4 regions of the Serratia sp. NCCP-200 genome follow, and region 4 is predicted to be linked to each of the others. Evidence: predicted binding sites of a transcription regulator. Region 4 holds the regulator's gene; each other region holds the start of a gene.
What was found. The regulator PurR, encoded in region 4, represses purine synthesis genes. The targets are predictions, from matches to a motif close to CANGCAAACGTTTGCNTG.
Positions count from the first base shown of each region.

Region 1 (3,714 bases), on a different contig from region 4:
TACCCGGCGGCAACGCCGATGATCCGTGATGCCATCAACCTGCGTTATCGGCTGATGCCCTACTTCTACACGCTGCTGTGGCAGGCAAGCCATGACGATGAGCCGATGTTGCGGCCAACCTTCCTCGATCATGAGCACGATGAACGCACCTTCGGTGAGACCGATGATTTCCTGATTGGCCGCGACCTGCTGGTGGCCAGCGTGGTGGAGCAGGGGCAGCGCCAGCGTGAAGTCTACCTGCCGGATAACGTTGATGGTTGGTACTGCTTCTATAGCGGCCAATGGTACAGCGGTGGCCAGAGCATAGTGCTGGAGGCACCGCTGGAGCGCTTGCCGTTGCTGGTGCGCGCTGGGGCCGGGCTCCCGATGTCACAACGGTTGGGGCATGTAGACAATGCGGCAGACGATCGCCGTGAACTGCGACTGTTCCCCACCAAGGGCTGCGGATGGTCCTCAGGCCTGCTGTTTGAAGACGACGGGGAAAGCCATGGCTGGCAGCAGAATAATGCGCTGTGGCTCCGCTGGGAGGCAGTGAGTGACAATCAGCGCATCGAGCTGACCTTCACCTGTGAAGGGCATTTCAAACCGACGTGGCAGGCGCTGAACATTGTGTTGCCAGCAGGTGAGACTCGCGAACTATGGGTGAATGGGGTTTGTTGTGATAGCTATGTGCTGTGACTGATGCCACATCCCAACCCTCTACTGAGGGTTGGGATGCTATCAAACGGGATGAAGTTTGGCCTAAAAAAGAAGAAGTCGATCGGCTCTGCCACTAACGGCTATTCCACCACGCGTTTCTTACGCGGCTTTTTCGCCACGGTGACGGTTTTGACTACGCTCTCCACCCAGCCATCCTGCAGGCGGGTTTTCAGCATTTCCCCAACCTGTGCCTGCTTGGTGGTTTTCAGTAACTCACCCTGTGGTGTCTGCGTTACGCTATAGCCGCGAGCCAGGGTTGCCAGCGGGCTAACCGCCTCCAACTGACTACAGGCGACGCCAAAGCGTTGGCGATAGCCATTGAGCTGCCGCTCCATCCCTTGTTGCAAACGGTATTCCTGCTGCTGAACGCGCTGCTGCAAGCGGTGGATTCGGCCCATCGGCTGGACCTGCGCCAGGCGCTGCTGCGCGCGTTCACTGCGGCGAGAAGATAGCCGTAATTGCTGCTGCATCCCATCTTCCAAACGGCGCTGTAGCTTGAATAACAGCGTTTGCTGCCGCGCCAGCCTCAGGTGCGGATGCTGTTGTTGCAAACGGTGGTTGATGCGGGTGAACTGCTGCTGGCGCTGCGCCAGATAATAGTCCATCGCCATTTCCAGCCGCTGTTGCTGTGACTGCAATTGGCGCAACAGCTCAAGCTGATTACGGCTGACCAACTCCGCCGCAGCGGAAGGGGTAGGTGCCCGCAGGTCGGCAACAAAGTCGGCAATGGTGACGTCGGTTTCATGGCCAACGGCGCTGACGATCGGGATACGGCTGGCAAAAATTGCCTTCGCGACGCGTTCGTCGTTAAAACTCCATAAATCTTCTAACGAGCCACCGCCGCGCCCGACGATCAACACATCGCACTCATCACGGCGGTTGGCGGTTTCTATCGCGCGAACGATCTGCAACGGAGCTTCTGCCCCTTGCACGGACGTGGGGTAAATCACGATCGGCAGTGAAGGATCGCGCCGCTGTAACACCTGTAAAATATCGTGCAGTGCCGCGCCGCTGGCGGAGGTGATCACTCCAACGCATTTGGCCGGGCTCGGCAGCGGTTGCTTGAACTGCTGATCAAACAAACCTTCGGCTGCCAGGCGCTGTTTCAACTGCTCGAATTGCTGTTGCAGCAGGCCGTCACCGGCAGGCTGCATGCTTTCGGCGATCAGTTGGTAATCACCGCGTGGTTCATACAGGGTGATGCTGGCCCGCACCAGAACCTGCTGGCCATTTTGCGGGCGAAAGGTGGTGCGGCGGTTGCTGTTGCGGAACATCGCACAACGCACCTGGGCACGGTCATCTTTCAGCGTGAAATACCAGTGGCCGGAGGAGGGCTGGGAGAAGTTGGAGATCTCGGCGGAGAGCCAAATCTGCCCCATTTCCATTTCCAGCAGCTGTCGAACCGTCTGATTGAGGCGGCTTACGGTAAAAATGGACGGTGAAGTAGGTAGTGACATGTGACCCAGATCAAATTTCAAAACAAGCACTTAATTGGTCGATATTACAGCTCGGCGAAAGGTAATCAAGAGTTTTTGTAAGAAAGTGCTGGAGGCAACCGATTACGCTCTGTATAATGCCACGGCAATATTTTATCTTTTCCGCATCCACCTTGGTGAGATATTGCCCATGCTACGTATTGTAAAAGAAGCTCTAACGTTTGATGACGTTCTCCTGGTTCCAGCCCACTCCACAGTTCTGCCTAATACCGCAGATCTTGGCACCCAACTGACCAAATCCATCCGCCTGAATATCCCTATGCTGTCCGCAGCCATGGATACCGTAACCGAATCCAACCTGGCCATTGCGCTAGCGCAGGAAGGCGGTCTGGGCTTCATTCACAAAAACATGTCCATTGAGCGCCAGGCGGAAGAAGTTCGCCGGGTGAAAAAACATGAAAGCGGCGTGGTCACGGACCCACAGTCCGTCACACCTTCCACCACGCTGGCTGAAGTGAAAGAGTTAACCGCGCGTAACGGCTTTGCCGGTTACCCGGTTGTGACCGAAGAAAACGAACTGGTGGGGATCATTACCGGCCGTGACGTGCGCTTCGTCACCGATCTGACTCAGCCTGTCACCGCAGTGATGACGCCAAAAGAGCGTCTGGTCACCGTCAAGGAAGGCGAAGCGCGTGAAGTCGTGCTGCAAAAAATGCACGAAAAACGCGTTGAAAAAGCGCTGGTGGTGGACGACAGCTTCCACCTGCTGGGCATGATCACCGTTAAAGACTTCCAGAAAGCAGAGCGTAAACCTAACGCCTGTAAAGATGAGCATGGCCGTCTGCGCGTAGGCGCTGCGGTGGGTGCTGGTGCCGGTAACGAAGAGCGTGTTGATGCGCTGGTCGCTGCCGGTGTTGACGTACTGCTCATCGACTCTTCACACGGCCATTCCGAAGGCGTGTTACAGCGCATCCGTGAAACCCGTGCCAAATACCCAGACCTGCAAATCCTTGGCGGCAACGTCGCAACTGGGGCTGGTGCCAAAGCCCTGATGGAAGCCGGCGTGAGCGCGGTGAAAGTCGGTATCGGTCCTGGCTCTATCTGTACAACTCGTATCGTAACCGGCGTGGGTGTTCCGCAGATCACCGCTATCGCCGATGCGGTCGAAGCACTCGAAGGAACGGGTATCCCAGTTATTGCTGACGGTGGTATCCGCTTCTCTGGCGATATCGCCAAAGCGATTGCTGCCGGTGCGTCCTGTGTGATGGTTGGCTCAATGCTGGCGGGTACGGAAGAATCTCCGGGCGAAATCGAGCTGTATCAGGGCCGTTCGTTCAAATCTTACCGTGGGATGGGTTCTCTGGGCGCAATGTCCAAAGGTTCCTCCGACCGTTACTTCCAGACCGATAACGCCGCTGATAAACTGGTGCCGGAAGGTATCGAAGGCCGTGTGGCCTACAAAGGCATGCTGAAGGCGATCGTACATCAGCAGATGGGCGGTCTGCGTTCCTGCATGGGCCTGACCGGCTGTGCGACCATCGACGAACTGCGTACCAAAGCCGAGTTTGTGCGCATCAGC
Region 1 covers NZ_BAAKUJ010000001.1:184,165-187,878, forward strand. Annotated here, with positions in the region: gene AC6HVW_RS00880 (glycoside hydrolase family 31 protein) at 1-678, shown strand, start outside; gene xseA (exodeoxyribonuclease VII large subunit) at 780-2,156, opposite strand; gene guaB (IMP dehydrogenase) at 2,326-3,714, shown strand, end outside.
Region 1: guaB (IMP dehydrogenase) is a predicted target of PurR. The motif match lies at 2,248-2,265, and genes of this name have one in related genera.

Region 2 (3,714 bases), on a different contig from region 4:
AGTCCAGAGTGATCTGCCGTTGCCAGGTGGCAGCCAACGCATCGGTCAGCGGCACCAGCGGGGAGAAGAACAGGTTAAAACCGGCGATCACCAGCATCAGCCAGGCCCAGCCATTACCGAAACAGAAGCCGACGGCAAACGCCAGGGAGAGCAATGCCAACAAACGCAACGCGGTGATTAAATAGGAGGGATCTTTAACGCGTGGAGCAATCAGCAGGCTACCAAGGAAGCGCGCCACCAGGCCAGCGCCGAGCAAGATACCAATGGTTTCAGGCGGTATACCCTCACCTTTTAACCAAACGCTCCAAAACGGGAGATAGATGCCATAGGAAAAGAAGTACGTGAAATAACTGAGAGCGAGCCAACGCGTTGATTGCAGAACCATGTTCCCTCCAGGATGAGGGCAATACTTTGACAGAGCTCACACCTTGCAGCAATCTTCATTCATGTTCAAAGGGCTAGAGTGCAAAGCAGTTCACAGTTTAACTGCAACAATGCTAAAAAAACCCGCCGAGGCGGGTTTATCTGCAAAGCAATCGAAGTACTTAGGCGTAAACCGGGAAGCGAGCGCAGATATCCAGCACTTTCTTCTTGGTACGTTCGATGGTGGCTTCGTCGTTCAGGTTGTCCAGCACGTCACAGATCCAGCCAGCCAGTTCACGCACTTCGGCTTCTTTAAAGCCACGGCGAGTCACCGCTGGAGTACCCAGACGGATGCCAGAAGTCACAAACGGGCTCTTCGGATCGTTTGGCACGCTGTTTTTGTTAACCGTGATGTTAGCACGGCCCAACGCGGCATCGGCTTCTTTACCGGTCAGGTTCTTATCTACTAGATCCAGCAGGAACAGGTGGTTATAGGTGCCGCCGGAAACCACTTTGTAACCGCGCTCCAGGAACACTTTCACCATCGCTTTGGCGTTATCGGCCACTTGCTGCTGGTACACCTTGAACTCAGGCTCCATCGCTTCTTTCAACGCTACCGCTTTACCGGCGATCACGTGCATCAGCGGGCCCCCCTGGCCGCCAGGGAAGACGGCAGAGTTCAGCTTCTTATACAGCTCTTCATCACCACCTTTGGCCAGGATCAGGCCACCGCGCGGACCCGCCAGCGTTTTATGGGTGGTGGTGGTCACAACGTGGGCATGAGGAACCGGGTTCGGGTAAACGCCAGCGGCAATCAGGCCCGCCACGTGTGCCATATCCACGAACAGATAAGCGCCGATGCTGTCAGCGATTTCACGCATTTTTGCCCAATCAACCACACCGGAGAAGGCAGAGAAACCGCCGATGATCATTTTTGGTTTGTGGGTCTGCGCCTGTTTGGCCAGATCGTTATAGTCAATCTGCCCAGTTTCGTCGATGCCGTAAGGCACCACGTTATACAGCTTACCGGACAGGTTCACCGGTGAACCGTGCGTCAGGTGGCCGCCGTGTGCCAGGTTCATCCCCAGGATGGTGTCGCCCGGCTGCAGCAGCGCGGTATAAACGGCAAAGTTAGCCTGGGAACCTGAGTGTGGCTGCACGTTGGCATAGTCGGCACCGAACAGCTCTTTGGCGCGATCGATCGCCAGTTGTTCAACGATATCAACGTATTCGCAACCGCCGTAGTAACGCTTGCCCGGATAGCCTTCTGCGTATTTGTTGGTCAGTTGGGAACCCTGGGCCTGCATCACGCGCGGGCTGGTGTAGTTCTCAGACGCAATCAGCTCAATGTGCTCTTCCTGACGCACGACTTCCTGCTCCATTGCATGCCACAGTTCGGCATCATAATCAGCAATGTTCATTTCACGCTTTAACATCCGGCATCTCCTGACTGAAATCAGCTAACTTAATTTACCCCTACGGGTGCTGGGCAACAGTGTAAACCGTTTCGGCCTATCGAAGATAGGTCTTGACAGAGGTTTTTACGCAAACGATTGGCATCACGTGGCGTAAGGCTTTGAACCCTTAAAGGCCACATTTTGGCAACGGAGTTTTACTCATCAACAAAATGCGCTTTTTTCATGTTCTGTGAAGGCGATCGACGGTTAACAACCCCATAACAATAACAGGGATATTTACAAGCACGGGGTAATTTTATAAGATGCATTTAAAATACACCTATTAGACAAACATAAAACGCCCGCCAAGGAGTATCACCATGCTGGATAGTCAAACCATCGCCACCGTTAAATCAACCATTCCCCTGTTAGCCGAAACCGGCCCCAAACTGACCGCCCACTTCTACGATCGCATGTTTGCCCATAACCCTGAATTGAAGGATATTTTCAATATGAGCAACCAGCGTAACGGCGATCAGCGCCAGGCGTTGTTCGATGCCATCTGCGCTTACGCCAGCAATCTGGAAAACCTGGCCGCCCTGCTGCCTGCGGTAGAACGCATTGCCCAGAAGCACGCCAGCTTCAATATCCAGCCCGATCAGTATCAGATTGTCGGCCACCACCTGTTAGCCACGTTGGACGAAATGCTCAGCCCTGGCCAGGAAGTGCTTGATGCCTGGGGAAAAGCCTACGGGGTGCTGGCCAACGTGTTTATTCAACGTGAAGGCCAGATCTACCAGGAAACGGAAAAGAGTGACGGTGGCTGGCGTGATTTGCGTGCCTTCCGCATCGTGAAAAAACAGCCTCAGAGCGAGGTCATATCCAGCTTTGTACTGGCTCCAGTAGACGGTGGTCGCGTGGCCGATTATCAGCCAGGCCAGTATCTGGCGGTTTATATTAACGATGACAGCCTGCAACATCAGGAGATCCGCCAATATTCACTCACCACCGCACCGAACGGGGAATATTACCGTATCGCGGTCAAACGTGAGGAACAGGGCGCCGTTTCCAACTTCCTGCATCAGCAGGCCAAAGAAGGCGATATCATTCATCTCGCGGCACCACACGGCGATTTCTTCCTGCAGGTAGAACCGACTACGCCAGTGGCATTAATCTCGGCAGGCGTTGGCCAAACGCCAATGCTGGGGATGCTTAACGCCCTGCACGACAATCAGCATCCGGCCAACATCCACTGGTTACATGCCGCAGAAAACGGTGCGGTGCATGCTTTTGCCGACGAAGTGGCGGATATCGCCGGGCGTATGCCTAATCTGAGCCGTCATGTCTGGTACCGTGAACCCAATGCCGATGATGTGCAGGGCCGCGATTATCACAGCCAGGGCCTGATGGATCTGAGCGCATTGCGTAGCGAGTTAAGCGATCCACAGATGCATTACTACTTCTGTGGCCCGGTGCCGTTTATGCAGCACGTGGGTAAGCAGTTGCTTGAGATGGGCGTGGAGGCCGAACGTATCCACTACGAATGCTTCGGCCCGCATAAGGTGCTGTAACATCCTAGTGTCTTGATAACATTATCAGGTACGAATGTTATTGATTACTTTGCGCGATAAGTGCGGGTGCCTAAGAAACGGTACCCGCGAAAATCCTCAACGGATTTGACCTCAATCTAAAACCTACAATTTCCTTAATGTTATTCCCCTTTCCACTATCGTTTTTAAACCGACATTGTGGTAAATCTACGCCCCATTGATAAGGACTTTGCATGGAGCGCAAGGATGATCCAGCTTTCAGCATCCCGCTGTATTTTCGCCAGTAATCTGACCCGCCACTCTCGCCATACTCCCGTCAGGCTAATACCTTTTTTGGCAGCCATAGCTGTTCATTCACGTTGTTAATTATGGAAAGTGTACGTTGATCGCATCAGTGGACTCAC
Region 2 covers NZ_BAAKUJ010000001.1:151,247-154,960, reverse strand. Annotated here, with positions in the region: gene AC6HVW_RS00735 (3-phenylpropionate MFS transporter) at 1-385, opposite strand, end outside; gene glyA (serine hydroxymethyltransferase) at 546-1,799, opposite strand; gene hmpA (NO-inducible flavohemoprotein) at 2,141-3,331, shown strand.
Region 2: glyA (serine hydroxymethyltransferase) is a predicted target of PurR. The motif match lies at 1,906-1,923, and genes of this name have one in related genera.

Region 3 (3,714 bases), 110 kb from region 4:
CGCCGTTCCTATCTGCTCCTCGGCAGCCTGCTGTTTGTGCTGTATGAGATTTGCCTCTCGCTGTCGCTGGGCTATGCCAGCAACCGTACGCAGGCCATTGAGCTGGGGATGATCAACTATCTTTGGCCCTGTTTTACCGTATTGATGGCCATCCTGTTCAATGGACAAAAGGCCAAATGGTGGGTGGTGCCTGGTTTGTTACTTTCCCTGTTCGGGATTGGCTGGATCATGAGTGGCAGCGGCGGTTGGTCACCGGCACAAATGCTGGCCAACGTGCGCAGTAATCCGTTGAGTTACGGGCTGGCATTCAGCGGTGCGGTGATTTGGGCCATCTATTGCAACGTGACCAAGAGGATCGCCCAGGGCAAAAACGCGGTAGTGCTGTTTATCTCGCTGACCGCGCTGGCGCTGTGGCTGATTTATCCTTTCAGTAATGAAAGCGGCATGCACTTTAGCCTGCCGGTTGTGGTGGCGTTGCTGTGCGTGGGGACGGCGATGGGGGCTGGCTATGCCGCTTGGAACGTCGGGATCCTGCATGGCAATATGACGCTGCTGGCGACCGTATCTTACTTTACCCCGGTATTGTCATCGGTGTTTGCCGCCGTGGTACTCAGCACCGCGCTGACCCTCAACTTCTGGCAAGGGGTGATGATGGTCACGCTAGGATCGCTGATTTGCTGGCGGGCCACCCGCGCCGACTGAGGCCTATTTTTTACCTGCGCAGGCGGCAGAATAATGAATTTCGAGCTAATCTCAAGGTAAGTGTTCTGCCAGAAGGAACGGGAAAATGAGAAAAGATATTCAATTTATTCAGCAGCCAGCGCTTAATGGTCACAGTTTCAGCACTGGTGATGTCGTTCGCCTGACCACCGCTAACCTACCGCATGAATACCAGTTGGATGTGATGATCCTGCGCCGTGACGATAAGCTGATCCACGGCTCGGTAGTCGTGGCCTCGCCGAAAGTCGATATCCCGGTCAGCCAATGGGAAATTGCCACGGGTGATGAGGTGATATTCCGGCAAGAGAACATTGCCAAGGCCGTACCCGGAGCCCGCTGAAAAAAAACCAACGGGTTCGCCATATAAGGGGGCCGTATCCTGCGCCCGCCTGCCACTAAGCCGACATAAGCGTCGGCTTTTTTATGCGCTTTTTAACCTCAGGTTAAAATTTGGTGTTGAACATAAAGACACCAAAAATCGGCGATTGAAAAATTATCGATATGATGAAAATCACATCAAAAATGTTTTGCACTGCAATTTATTTTATAAAATGAGAACGCAATCGATTACGCGATGGTAAAATGCCTGACTGGATCACAGATTATTACAGTGAGAGCTTTCTATAATGCGCACGGCGACCGGTAATAGGTAACCGTTTGTTTACAGCAGGCGTCGCCAGACACATATCATTCCAACGGGCAGGGAATTGGCCCACTCAGCATGTGGTAATAAAATGAAGAAAATAGCTCTCGCAGCAGGTGTGCTTCTTTCCGCGTCTTTCAGCCCCGCTTCCATGGCGGCAGAAAGCAAAGACAGCCAGTATCTTTCAGACTGGTGGCATCAGAGTGTCAACGTAGTAGGCAGCTACCATACCCGCTTCGGGCCGCAGCTGAACAATGACGTGTATCTGGAGTATGAAGCCTTTGCCAAGAAAGACTGGCTGGATTTCTATGGCTACGTGGATGTGCCAAAGTTCTTCGGCACCGGTAACACGCCAAACCGTGGTATCTGGGATAAAGGTTCACCGCTGTTTATGGAGATCGAACCGCGCTTCTCCATCGACAAACTGACTGGCACCAACCTGGGCTTTGGGCCGTTCAAAGAGTGGTATTTTGCCAACAACTACATTTACGACATGGGGCGTAACAACGCCTCCCGTCAAAGCACCTGGTATATGGGCCTAGGCACCGATATCGAAACCGGCCTGCCGATGAGCCTGTCGATGAACATTTATGCCAAATACCAATGGCAGAACTATGGTGCATCCAACGAGAACAGCTGGGACGGCTATCGCTTCAAGGTGAAATATTTTGTGCCGTTGACCGAAATGTGGGGCGGCAACCTGAGCTATATCGGTTTCACCAACTTTGACTTTGATTCCGATCTGGGCAGCGACAACTTCGTGGTGGATGGCCGTCAGGCACGTACCAGCAACTCTATCGCCTCCAGCCACATTTTGGCGCTGAACTACGATCACTGGCATTACTCCTTCGTGGCACGTTACTTCCATAACGGTGGTCAATGGAATGATGGGGTGGACATCGGTACGCCGCAGGGGCCAATCAAGTCTACCGGCTGGGGTTACTACCTGGTTGCCGGTTATAACTTCTGATTTTTCGTGGTATCAGAAACAGGAAACCCCGCGCTGGCGGGGTTTTTTTTCATCATTAAGGCTAACTTTCCGCGGGTAAATGTTTAACCGGCATAACCAATTTACCCTTGATAACGTAGCACTCATTGTCGATCCACTTGAGGATTTGCTCACGGCTGACACCTTCAAATTGCGCATAGCGATAAATATCACCATTGAAGTGCAGCTGGATGTACTCCATCAACGTCATGTGCATGGTTATAACTCCTAAACGCCCAGAAATAGCGGTTTCGCCACGCTGAGTGGTTGAGCTTTTCAAGGCCTAAAGGTAGATTATTCGCAACAAAACAGCAACAAAAAAGACTAAAAAGTGGCGTTATAATAGTGAAAAGTAGTAAAAGAAATCCCGCACGGGACGGCGGGAAATTGAGTAGTATCATTTATCGATGACATAAGATGGGTTTTGAGGTGCAACGAAAAAGAGCAGGTTTACTCATTTCTGTGGCCGACTAAAATTACTGGATGGCTTATTTTGCCGCAAGAAAAATCTACGGCATTTACTCGGATATCATGAGTAGTTTTGCGCGTGAACAATTTTTTGCCTGATAGCCACGACCTGTTTTTTAATAATTGGTGTGAATGATATGTCGGGCTGATAGGCGGGCGCAGTATGCAGCGCCCCGTCATAGCACGGCGAACTTTTACGCGCGGGCGCAGATGTTCTTTTTGAACGTGAGTACACGGCTGCGGCTGGCGATCAGATCGACCTGGTAACCGCGGAAATACAGACAAAACCGATTCAGGTTGGGCCCATCGTTGCTTTCAACCAATATCCTCCCATCCCCCAGCGAACTTAGGGTGCCGGTTTGCACCGCCGGGCCGACCCCGATGTGGATCTGGTTGCCGCAAATTTCGAACGCGGTGCGGTATTGTGGATGATACCAGTGCCCTTGAACCTGCTTGAGACAAACCGATTCGCTAGCGACCGGCAGAAAGCGGCGTACAACGTGGCCAACTTCACCTTCTACGGCTTCACCTGTCCACTTAAGGCGCATTGGCTGATAGGCCGAGAGCGATACCGCATAACCGTCTTCACTTTGATACAACGGTTCGTTGGAGCCCAGATAGGCCACGTTGCCCCCTTTAACTTCCAACCAATAGGGTTCCGCCCGGGTGGCGTAGATGCCATCTGGGATCGCCGTGCTGCGTTGGGGCAGCGGTTCGTTCAACAGCGCCGCCATCACCTGAAGAATGATGGCAAAGCTGTCACAATCTTCACGGTTGGCGACCAGCAGGGCACCCGCTTGCCGGTCAGGCGCTAGCAGAAAATAGGTCTTATAACCGGCATGAGAACCGCCATGGCCCAGCAATATCTGGCTGCCAAGCGGCGTTTGCGCCAGCC
Region 3 covers NZ_BAAKUJ010000003.1:254,333-258,046, forward strand. Annotated here, with positions in the region: gene yddG (aromatic amino acid DMT transporter YddG) at 1-702, shown strand, start outside; gene AC6HVW_RS11330 (hypothetical protein) at 788-1,060, shown strand; gene AC6HVW_RS11335 (nucleoside-specific channel-forming protein Tsx) at 1,455-2,333, shown strand; gene AC6HVW_RS11340 (hypothetical protein) at 2,395-2,568, opposite strand; gene AC6HVW_RS11345 (serine hydrolase domain-containing protein) at 3,014-3,714, opposite strand, start outside.
Region 3: AC6HVW_RS11335 (nucleoside-specific channel-forming protein Tsx) is a predicted target of PurR. The motif match lies at 1,277-1,294, and genes of this name have one in related genera.

Region 4 (3,714 bases):
CCACGGCAGCAAGGTTTTGCCAGAGATGCGATTTAAGGCGCTACGGCAGCTATAACCCCCTAATAAGAAGGCCAGCGTTTGCGGCACATAGCTCAGGCCAATATCGTTGGGGCTATACCCCATATCGCCGAGGATAAAGGGTGAACCCGTCAGCCAGGCGAAGAAGCCAGCAGAACAGGCAGCAAAAACCATCACGTTGCCGCTGAACACCGGGGATTTCAAGATCTGCATAAAGCCAAGGCTGGGCTTTTTATCGGCGGAAGGTACCAGTCTGCTACGATCTTTCAGCAGCAAGGTGGGGATCAGCAGCAGGGCGGTGATCCCCAACAGCACGGCGAAGATGGCCCGCCATCCCATATGGTTGAGCAACCAGGCACCCAGCAGTGGGGCCAGCGCCGGAGAGAGGGCGACCAGCGGCATAATGGAGGCGAAAACACGGTTGGCTTTGCCATCGCGGTAGCGATCGACCACGATCGCCTGCCAGGTGACGGCGGCGGAACAGACGCCAATGGCTTGAATAAAGCGCAGTGACCATAGTTGCGCCACGTTCTCGACCCAAAGCATACCGAGACAGCCGACGGCGAACAGCGCTAGGCCAATCAATAACACGGGCTTACGGCCAATACGGTCGGACAGCGGCCCCCACAGCAACTGGGCAAAGGCAAAGCCTGCTAGGAAGATACTCAGGCTGGCGCTGATTGCCCCAGCGGAGATTTGCAGATCCTGCTGCATTGCCCCAAAGGCGGGCAGGTACATATCGGTAGCCAGATAGCCCAACATACTCAGGCCGGCCAGGTAGAACATAAATCCAAAATTTCGCATTGCTATTTCTCGTTAAAATTATGTTGTCGCAGGTTTTGAAGCGCCGGCAAGTGTATACGGCTGGATCTCTGCTTGTGAAACGGTAATATTTGCAAGGTGCTGTTAAAAAATTTGAAGGCAAACATATGTGGTCTGAATATTCACTCGATGTGGTAGATGCGGTAGCGCGGACCGGCAGTTTCAGCGCGGCGGCACAGGAGCTGCACCGCGTTCCTTCTGCTGTGAGCTATACGGTGCGCCAACTGGAGCAATGGTTGGCGGTGCCGCTGTTTGAACGCCGTCACCGCGATGTGGAACTCACGCCGGCGGGGGCGCTGTTTATTAAGGAGGCGCGAGTTGTTATCAAAAAAATGCTCGATACCCGACGACAGTGTCAGCAGGTGGCCAACGGTTGGCGCGGGCAACTGCGGATTGCGGTCGATCTGATCGTCAAACCCCAGCGCAGCCGCCAGCTGGTGCTGGATTTTTATCGCCATTTCCCCGACGTAGAACTGATGGTGCAGCCGGAAGTATTCAACGGCGTGTGGGATGCGCTGGTCGATGGCCGCGCTGAGATGGCCATTGGTGCAACGCGTGCGGTGCCGGTGGGCGGCGGTTTTGCCTTTCGCGATATGGGCTTTATGAATTGGCTCTGTGTAGTACATGCTAAACATCCGCTCGCCGCCTTGCAAGGAAAGCTGCGCGACGAACAGCTACGGCCTTATCCCTCGTTGCTGTTGGAAGATACTTCGCGCAATTTACCCAAGCGGGTGACCTGGTCGCTGGATAACCAGCGGCGATTGACCGTGCCGGACTGGGTTTCTGCGGTAGATTGTTTGCGTGCCGGGCTGTGTGTGGGCATGGTACCCGCGCATCGGGTATTGCCGTTGGTACAAAGTGGTGAATTGGTAGTGTTGCCACTGCATGAGCCTTTCCCGCCCAGTGCCTGCTGCCTGACCTGGCAGCAAAACGCCCAGTCTCCGGCCATGGCCTGGCTGTTGGACTATCTGGGCGACAGCGAAACGCTCAATCAGGAATGGCTCAGTGAAGAGGAGCCGGGTGGTTAATCGGGCGCAGTATTGCAGCGCCCCAACAGGAGTTAACGGCGGTAATCGACAAAAGGACCATCGGCGACTGAGCGGCGCTCGATCAGTTTTGGATGTACTTCAATCACCTGCGATTCTTCACGCTTGCTGATAATGCGATCCAACAGCATGGTAAAGGCCATCTCGCCCAGGCGCTCTTTCGGCTGGTGAATGGTGGTCAGCGCCGGGGTGAAGTAGCGGGCATTACGCACGTTGTCGTAGCCAATCACCGAGATATCCTGCGGTACACGCAACCCCAGCTCATCGGCGGCGCAGATCGCCCCCATGGCCATAATATCGCCGCCACAGAAAACGGCGGTTGGACGATGCTTTTGCGACAGGATCTGATGCATGGCTTTGTAGCCAGATTCAGGCTCGAAATCCCCCTGCACGATCCATTCTTCGCGCACTTCGATGTTGGCTTCCTTCATGGCTTTCAGAAAGCCCTGGTGGCGACCTCCACCGGTATTACGCGCCAGTTGACCAGGAATGGCACCGATGTCACGGTGGCCACGTTCGATCAGGTAGCGGCCTGCCAGGTAACCGCCCTCGAAGGCATTGTCGATAATGGTATCGGTGAAGTCTCCGCGCGCGGTACCCCAATCCATCACCACCATGGGAATATTACGGTAATCTTCCAGCATGCCCAGTAGCTGATCTGGATATTCTGAGCACATCACCAGCAAGCCATCGACGCGTTTTTGCGCCAGCATTGCCAGATAGGCTTGCTGTTTATCCAGATTATTGTGCGAGTTACACAAGATCAGGGTATAGCCTTTGCTGTAGCAGCTGTTTTCCACAGCTTCGATCACTTCGGCAAAATAGGGGGCCTCGCTCGAGGTGGCGAGCAAACCGATCGATTTCGTGTGGTTGACCTTGAGGCTGCGGGCCACCGCGCTAGGTGAATAGTGCAGCTCTTTGATGGCGGCCCAAACGGCCGTTTTGGTATCTTCGGCGACGAAACGCGTTTTATTGATAACGTGCGAAACGGTAGTGGTAGAAACGCCAGCGCGTTTGGCCACATCTTTAATCGTTGCCATGTAAAAAATGACTCCTAAACCCACATGTTACAGCATGTAAGTATGATGTTAATCGTTTGCCTGCGTAGATCCTTCCCCAGATAAGCGAAAACTGAGTTTTTAGTGCTGAAGTCGTAAATCGCTTGAACAGGGAGGGGCAGTTTATCGGTACGCAGTTGTGAACTGCGGATTTTGTCGCATATTGAAGAAAAGTGGAAGAGCTAATCGGTAATTATCAGCGGGGAAAGCATAACAAGATTTTAATCACGAACTGTGGGAAAATGATTTGACGTATAAACTGTGTGGCTTATGCTCTGGAAAAGCCAATCTGAGAGGGAGTTGTATATGGATACCAATTTGAAGATGTCATTACTCACCACCGTGGGTGCTTTGGCAATGATTATTGCGTTCAGTTTTATTGCCGCATTGAACTGATCCGTAGCAGAAAAACAAAGGCGCAGCTTCATGCCGCGCCTTATTAGCTAGTCACCCGCCGTTAAGCCAGGTTTTCTGCCACGAACGCCCAGTTAACCAACGCCCAGAAGTTTTCCAGGTACTTTGGCCGCGCATTGCGGTAGTCGATATAGTAAGCATGCTCCCACACGTCAACGGTCAATAACGGAACGTCTGCGCCGGTCAGCGGGGTTGCCGCATTTGAGGTGCTGACGATCGCCAGACTACCGTCCGCTTTTTTCACCAGCCAGGTCCAGCCCGCGCCGAAGTTTTTCACGGCGGCATCGGTGAACTGCTCTTTAAAGGCGGCGAAGGAGCCGAATGACTTATTGATGGCCTCTGCCACTGCGCCCGTT
Region 4 covers NZ_BAAKUJ010000003.1:365,905-369,618, forward strand. Annotated here, with positions in the region: gene punC (purine nucleoside transporter PunC) at 1-822, opposite strand, end outside; gene punR (DNA-binding transcriptional activator PunR) at 948-1,868, shown strand; gene purR (HTH-type transcriptional repressor PurR) at 1,901-2,926, opposite strand; gene cydH (cytochrome bd-I oxidase subunit CydH) at 3,251-3,340, shown strand; gene sodB (superoxide dismutase [Fe]) at 3,402-3,714, opposite strand, start outside.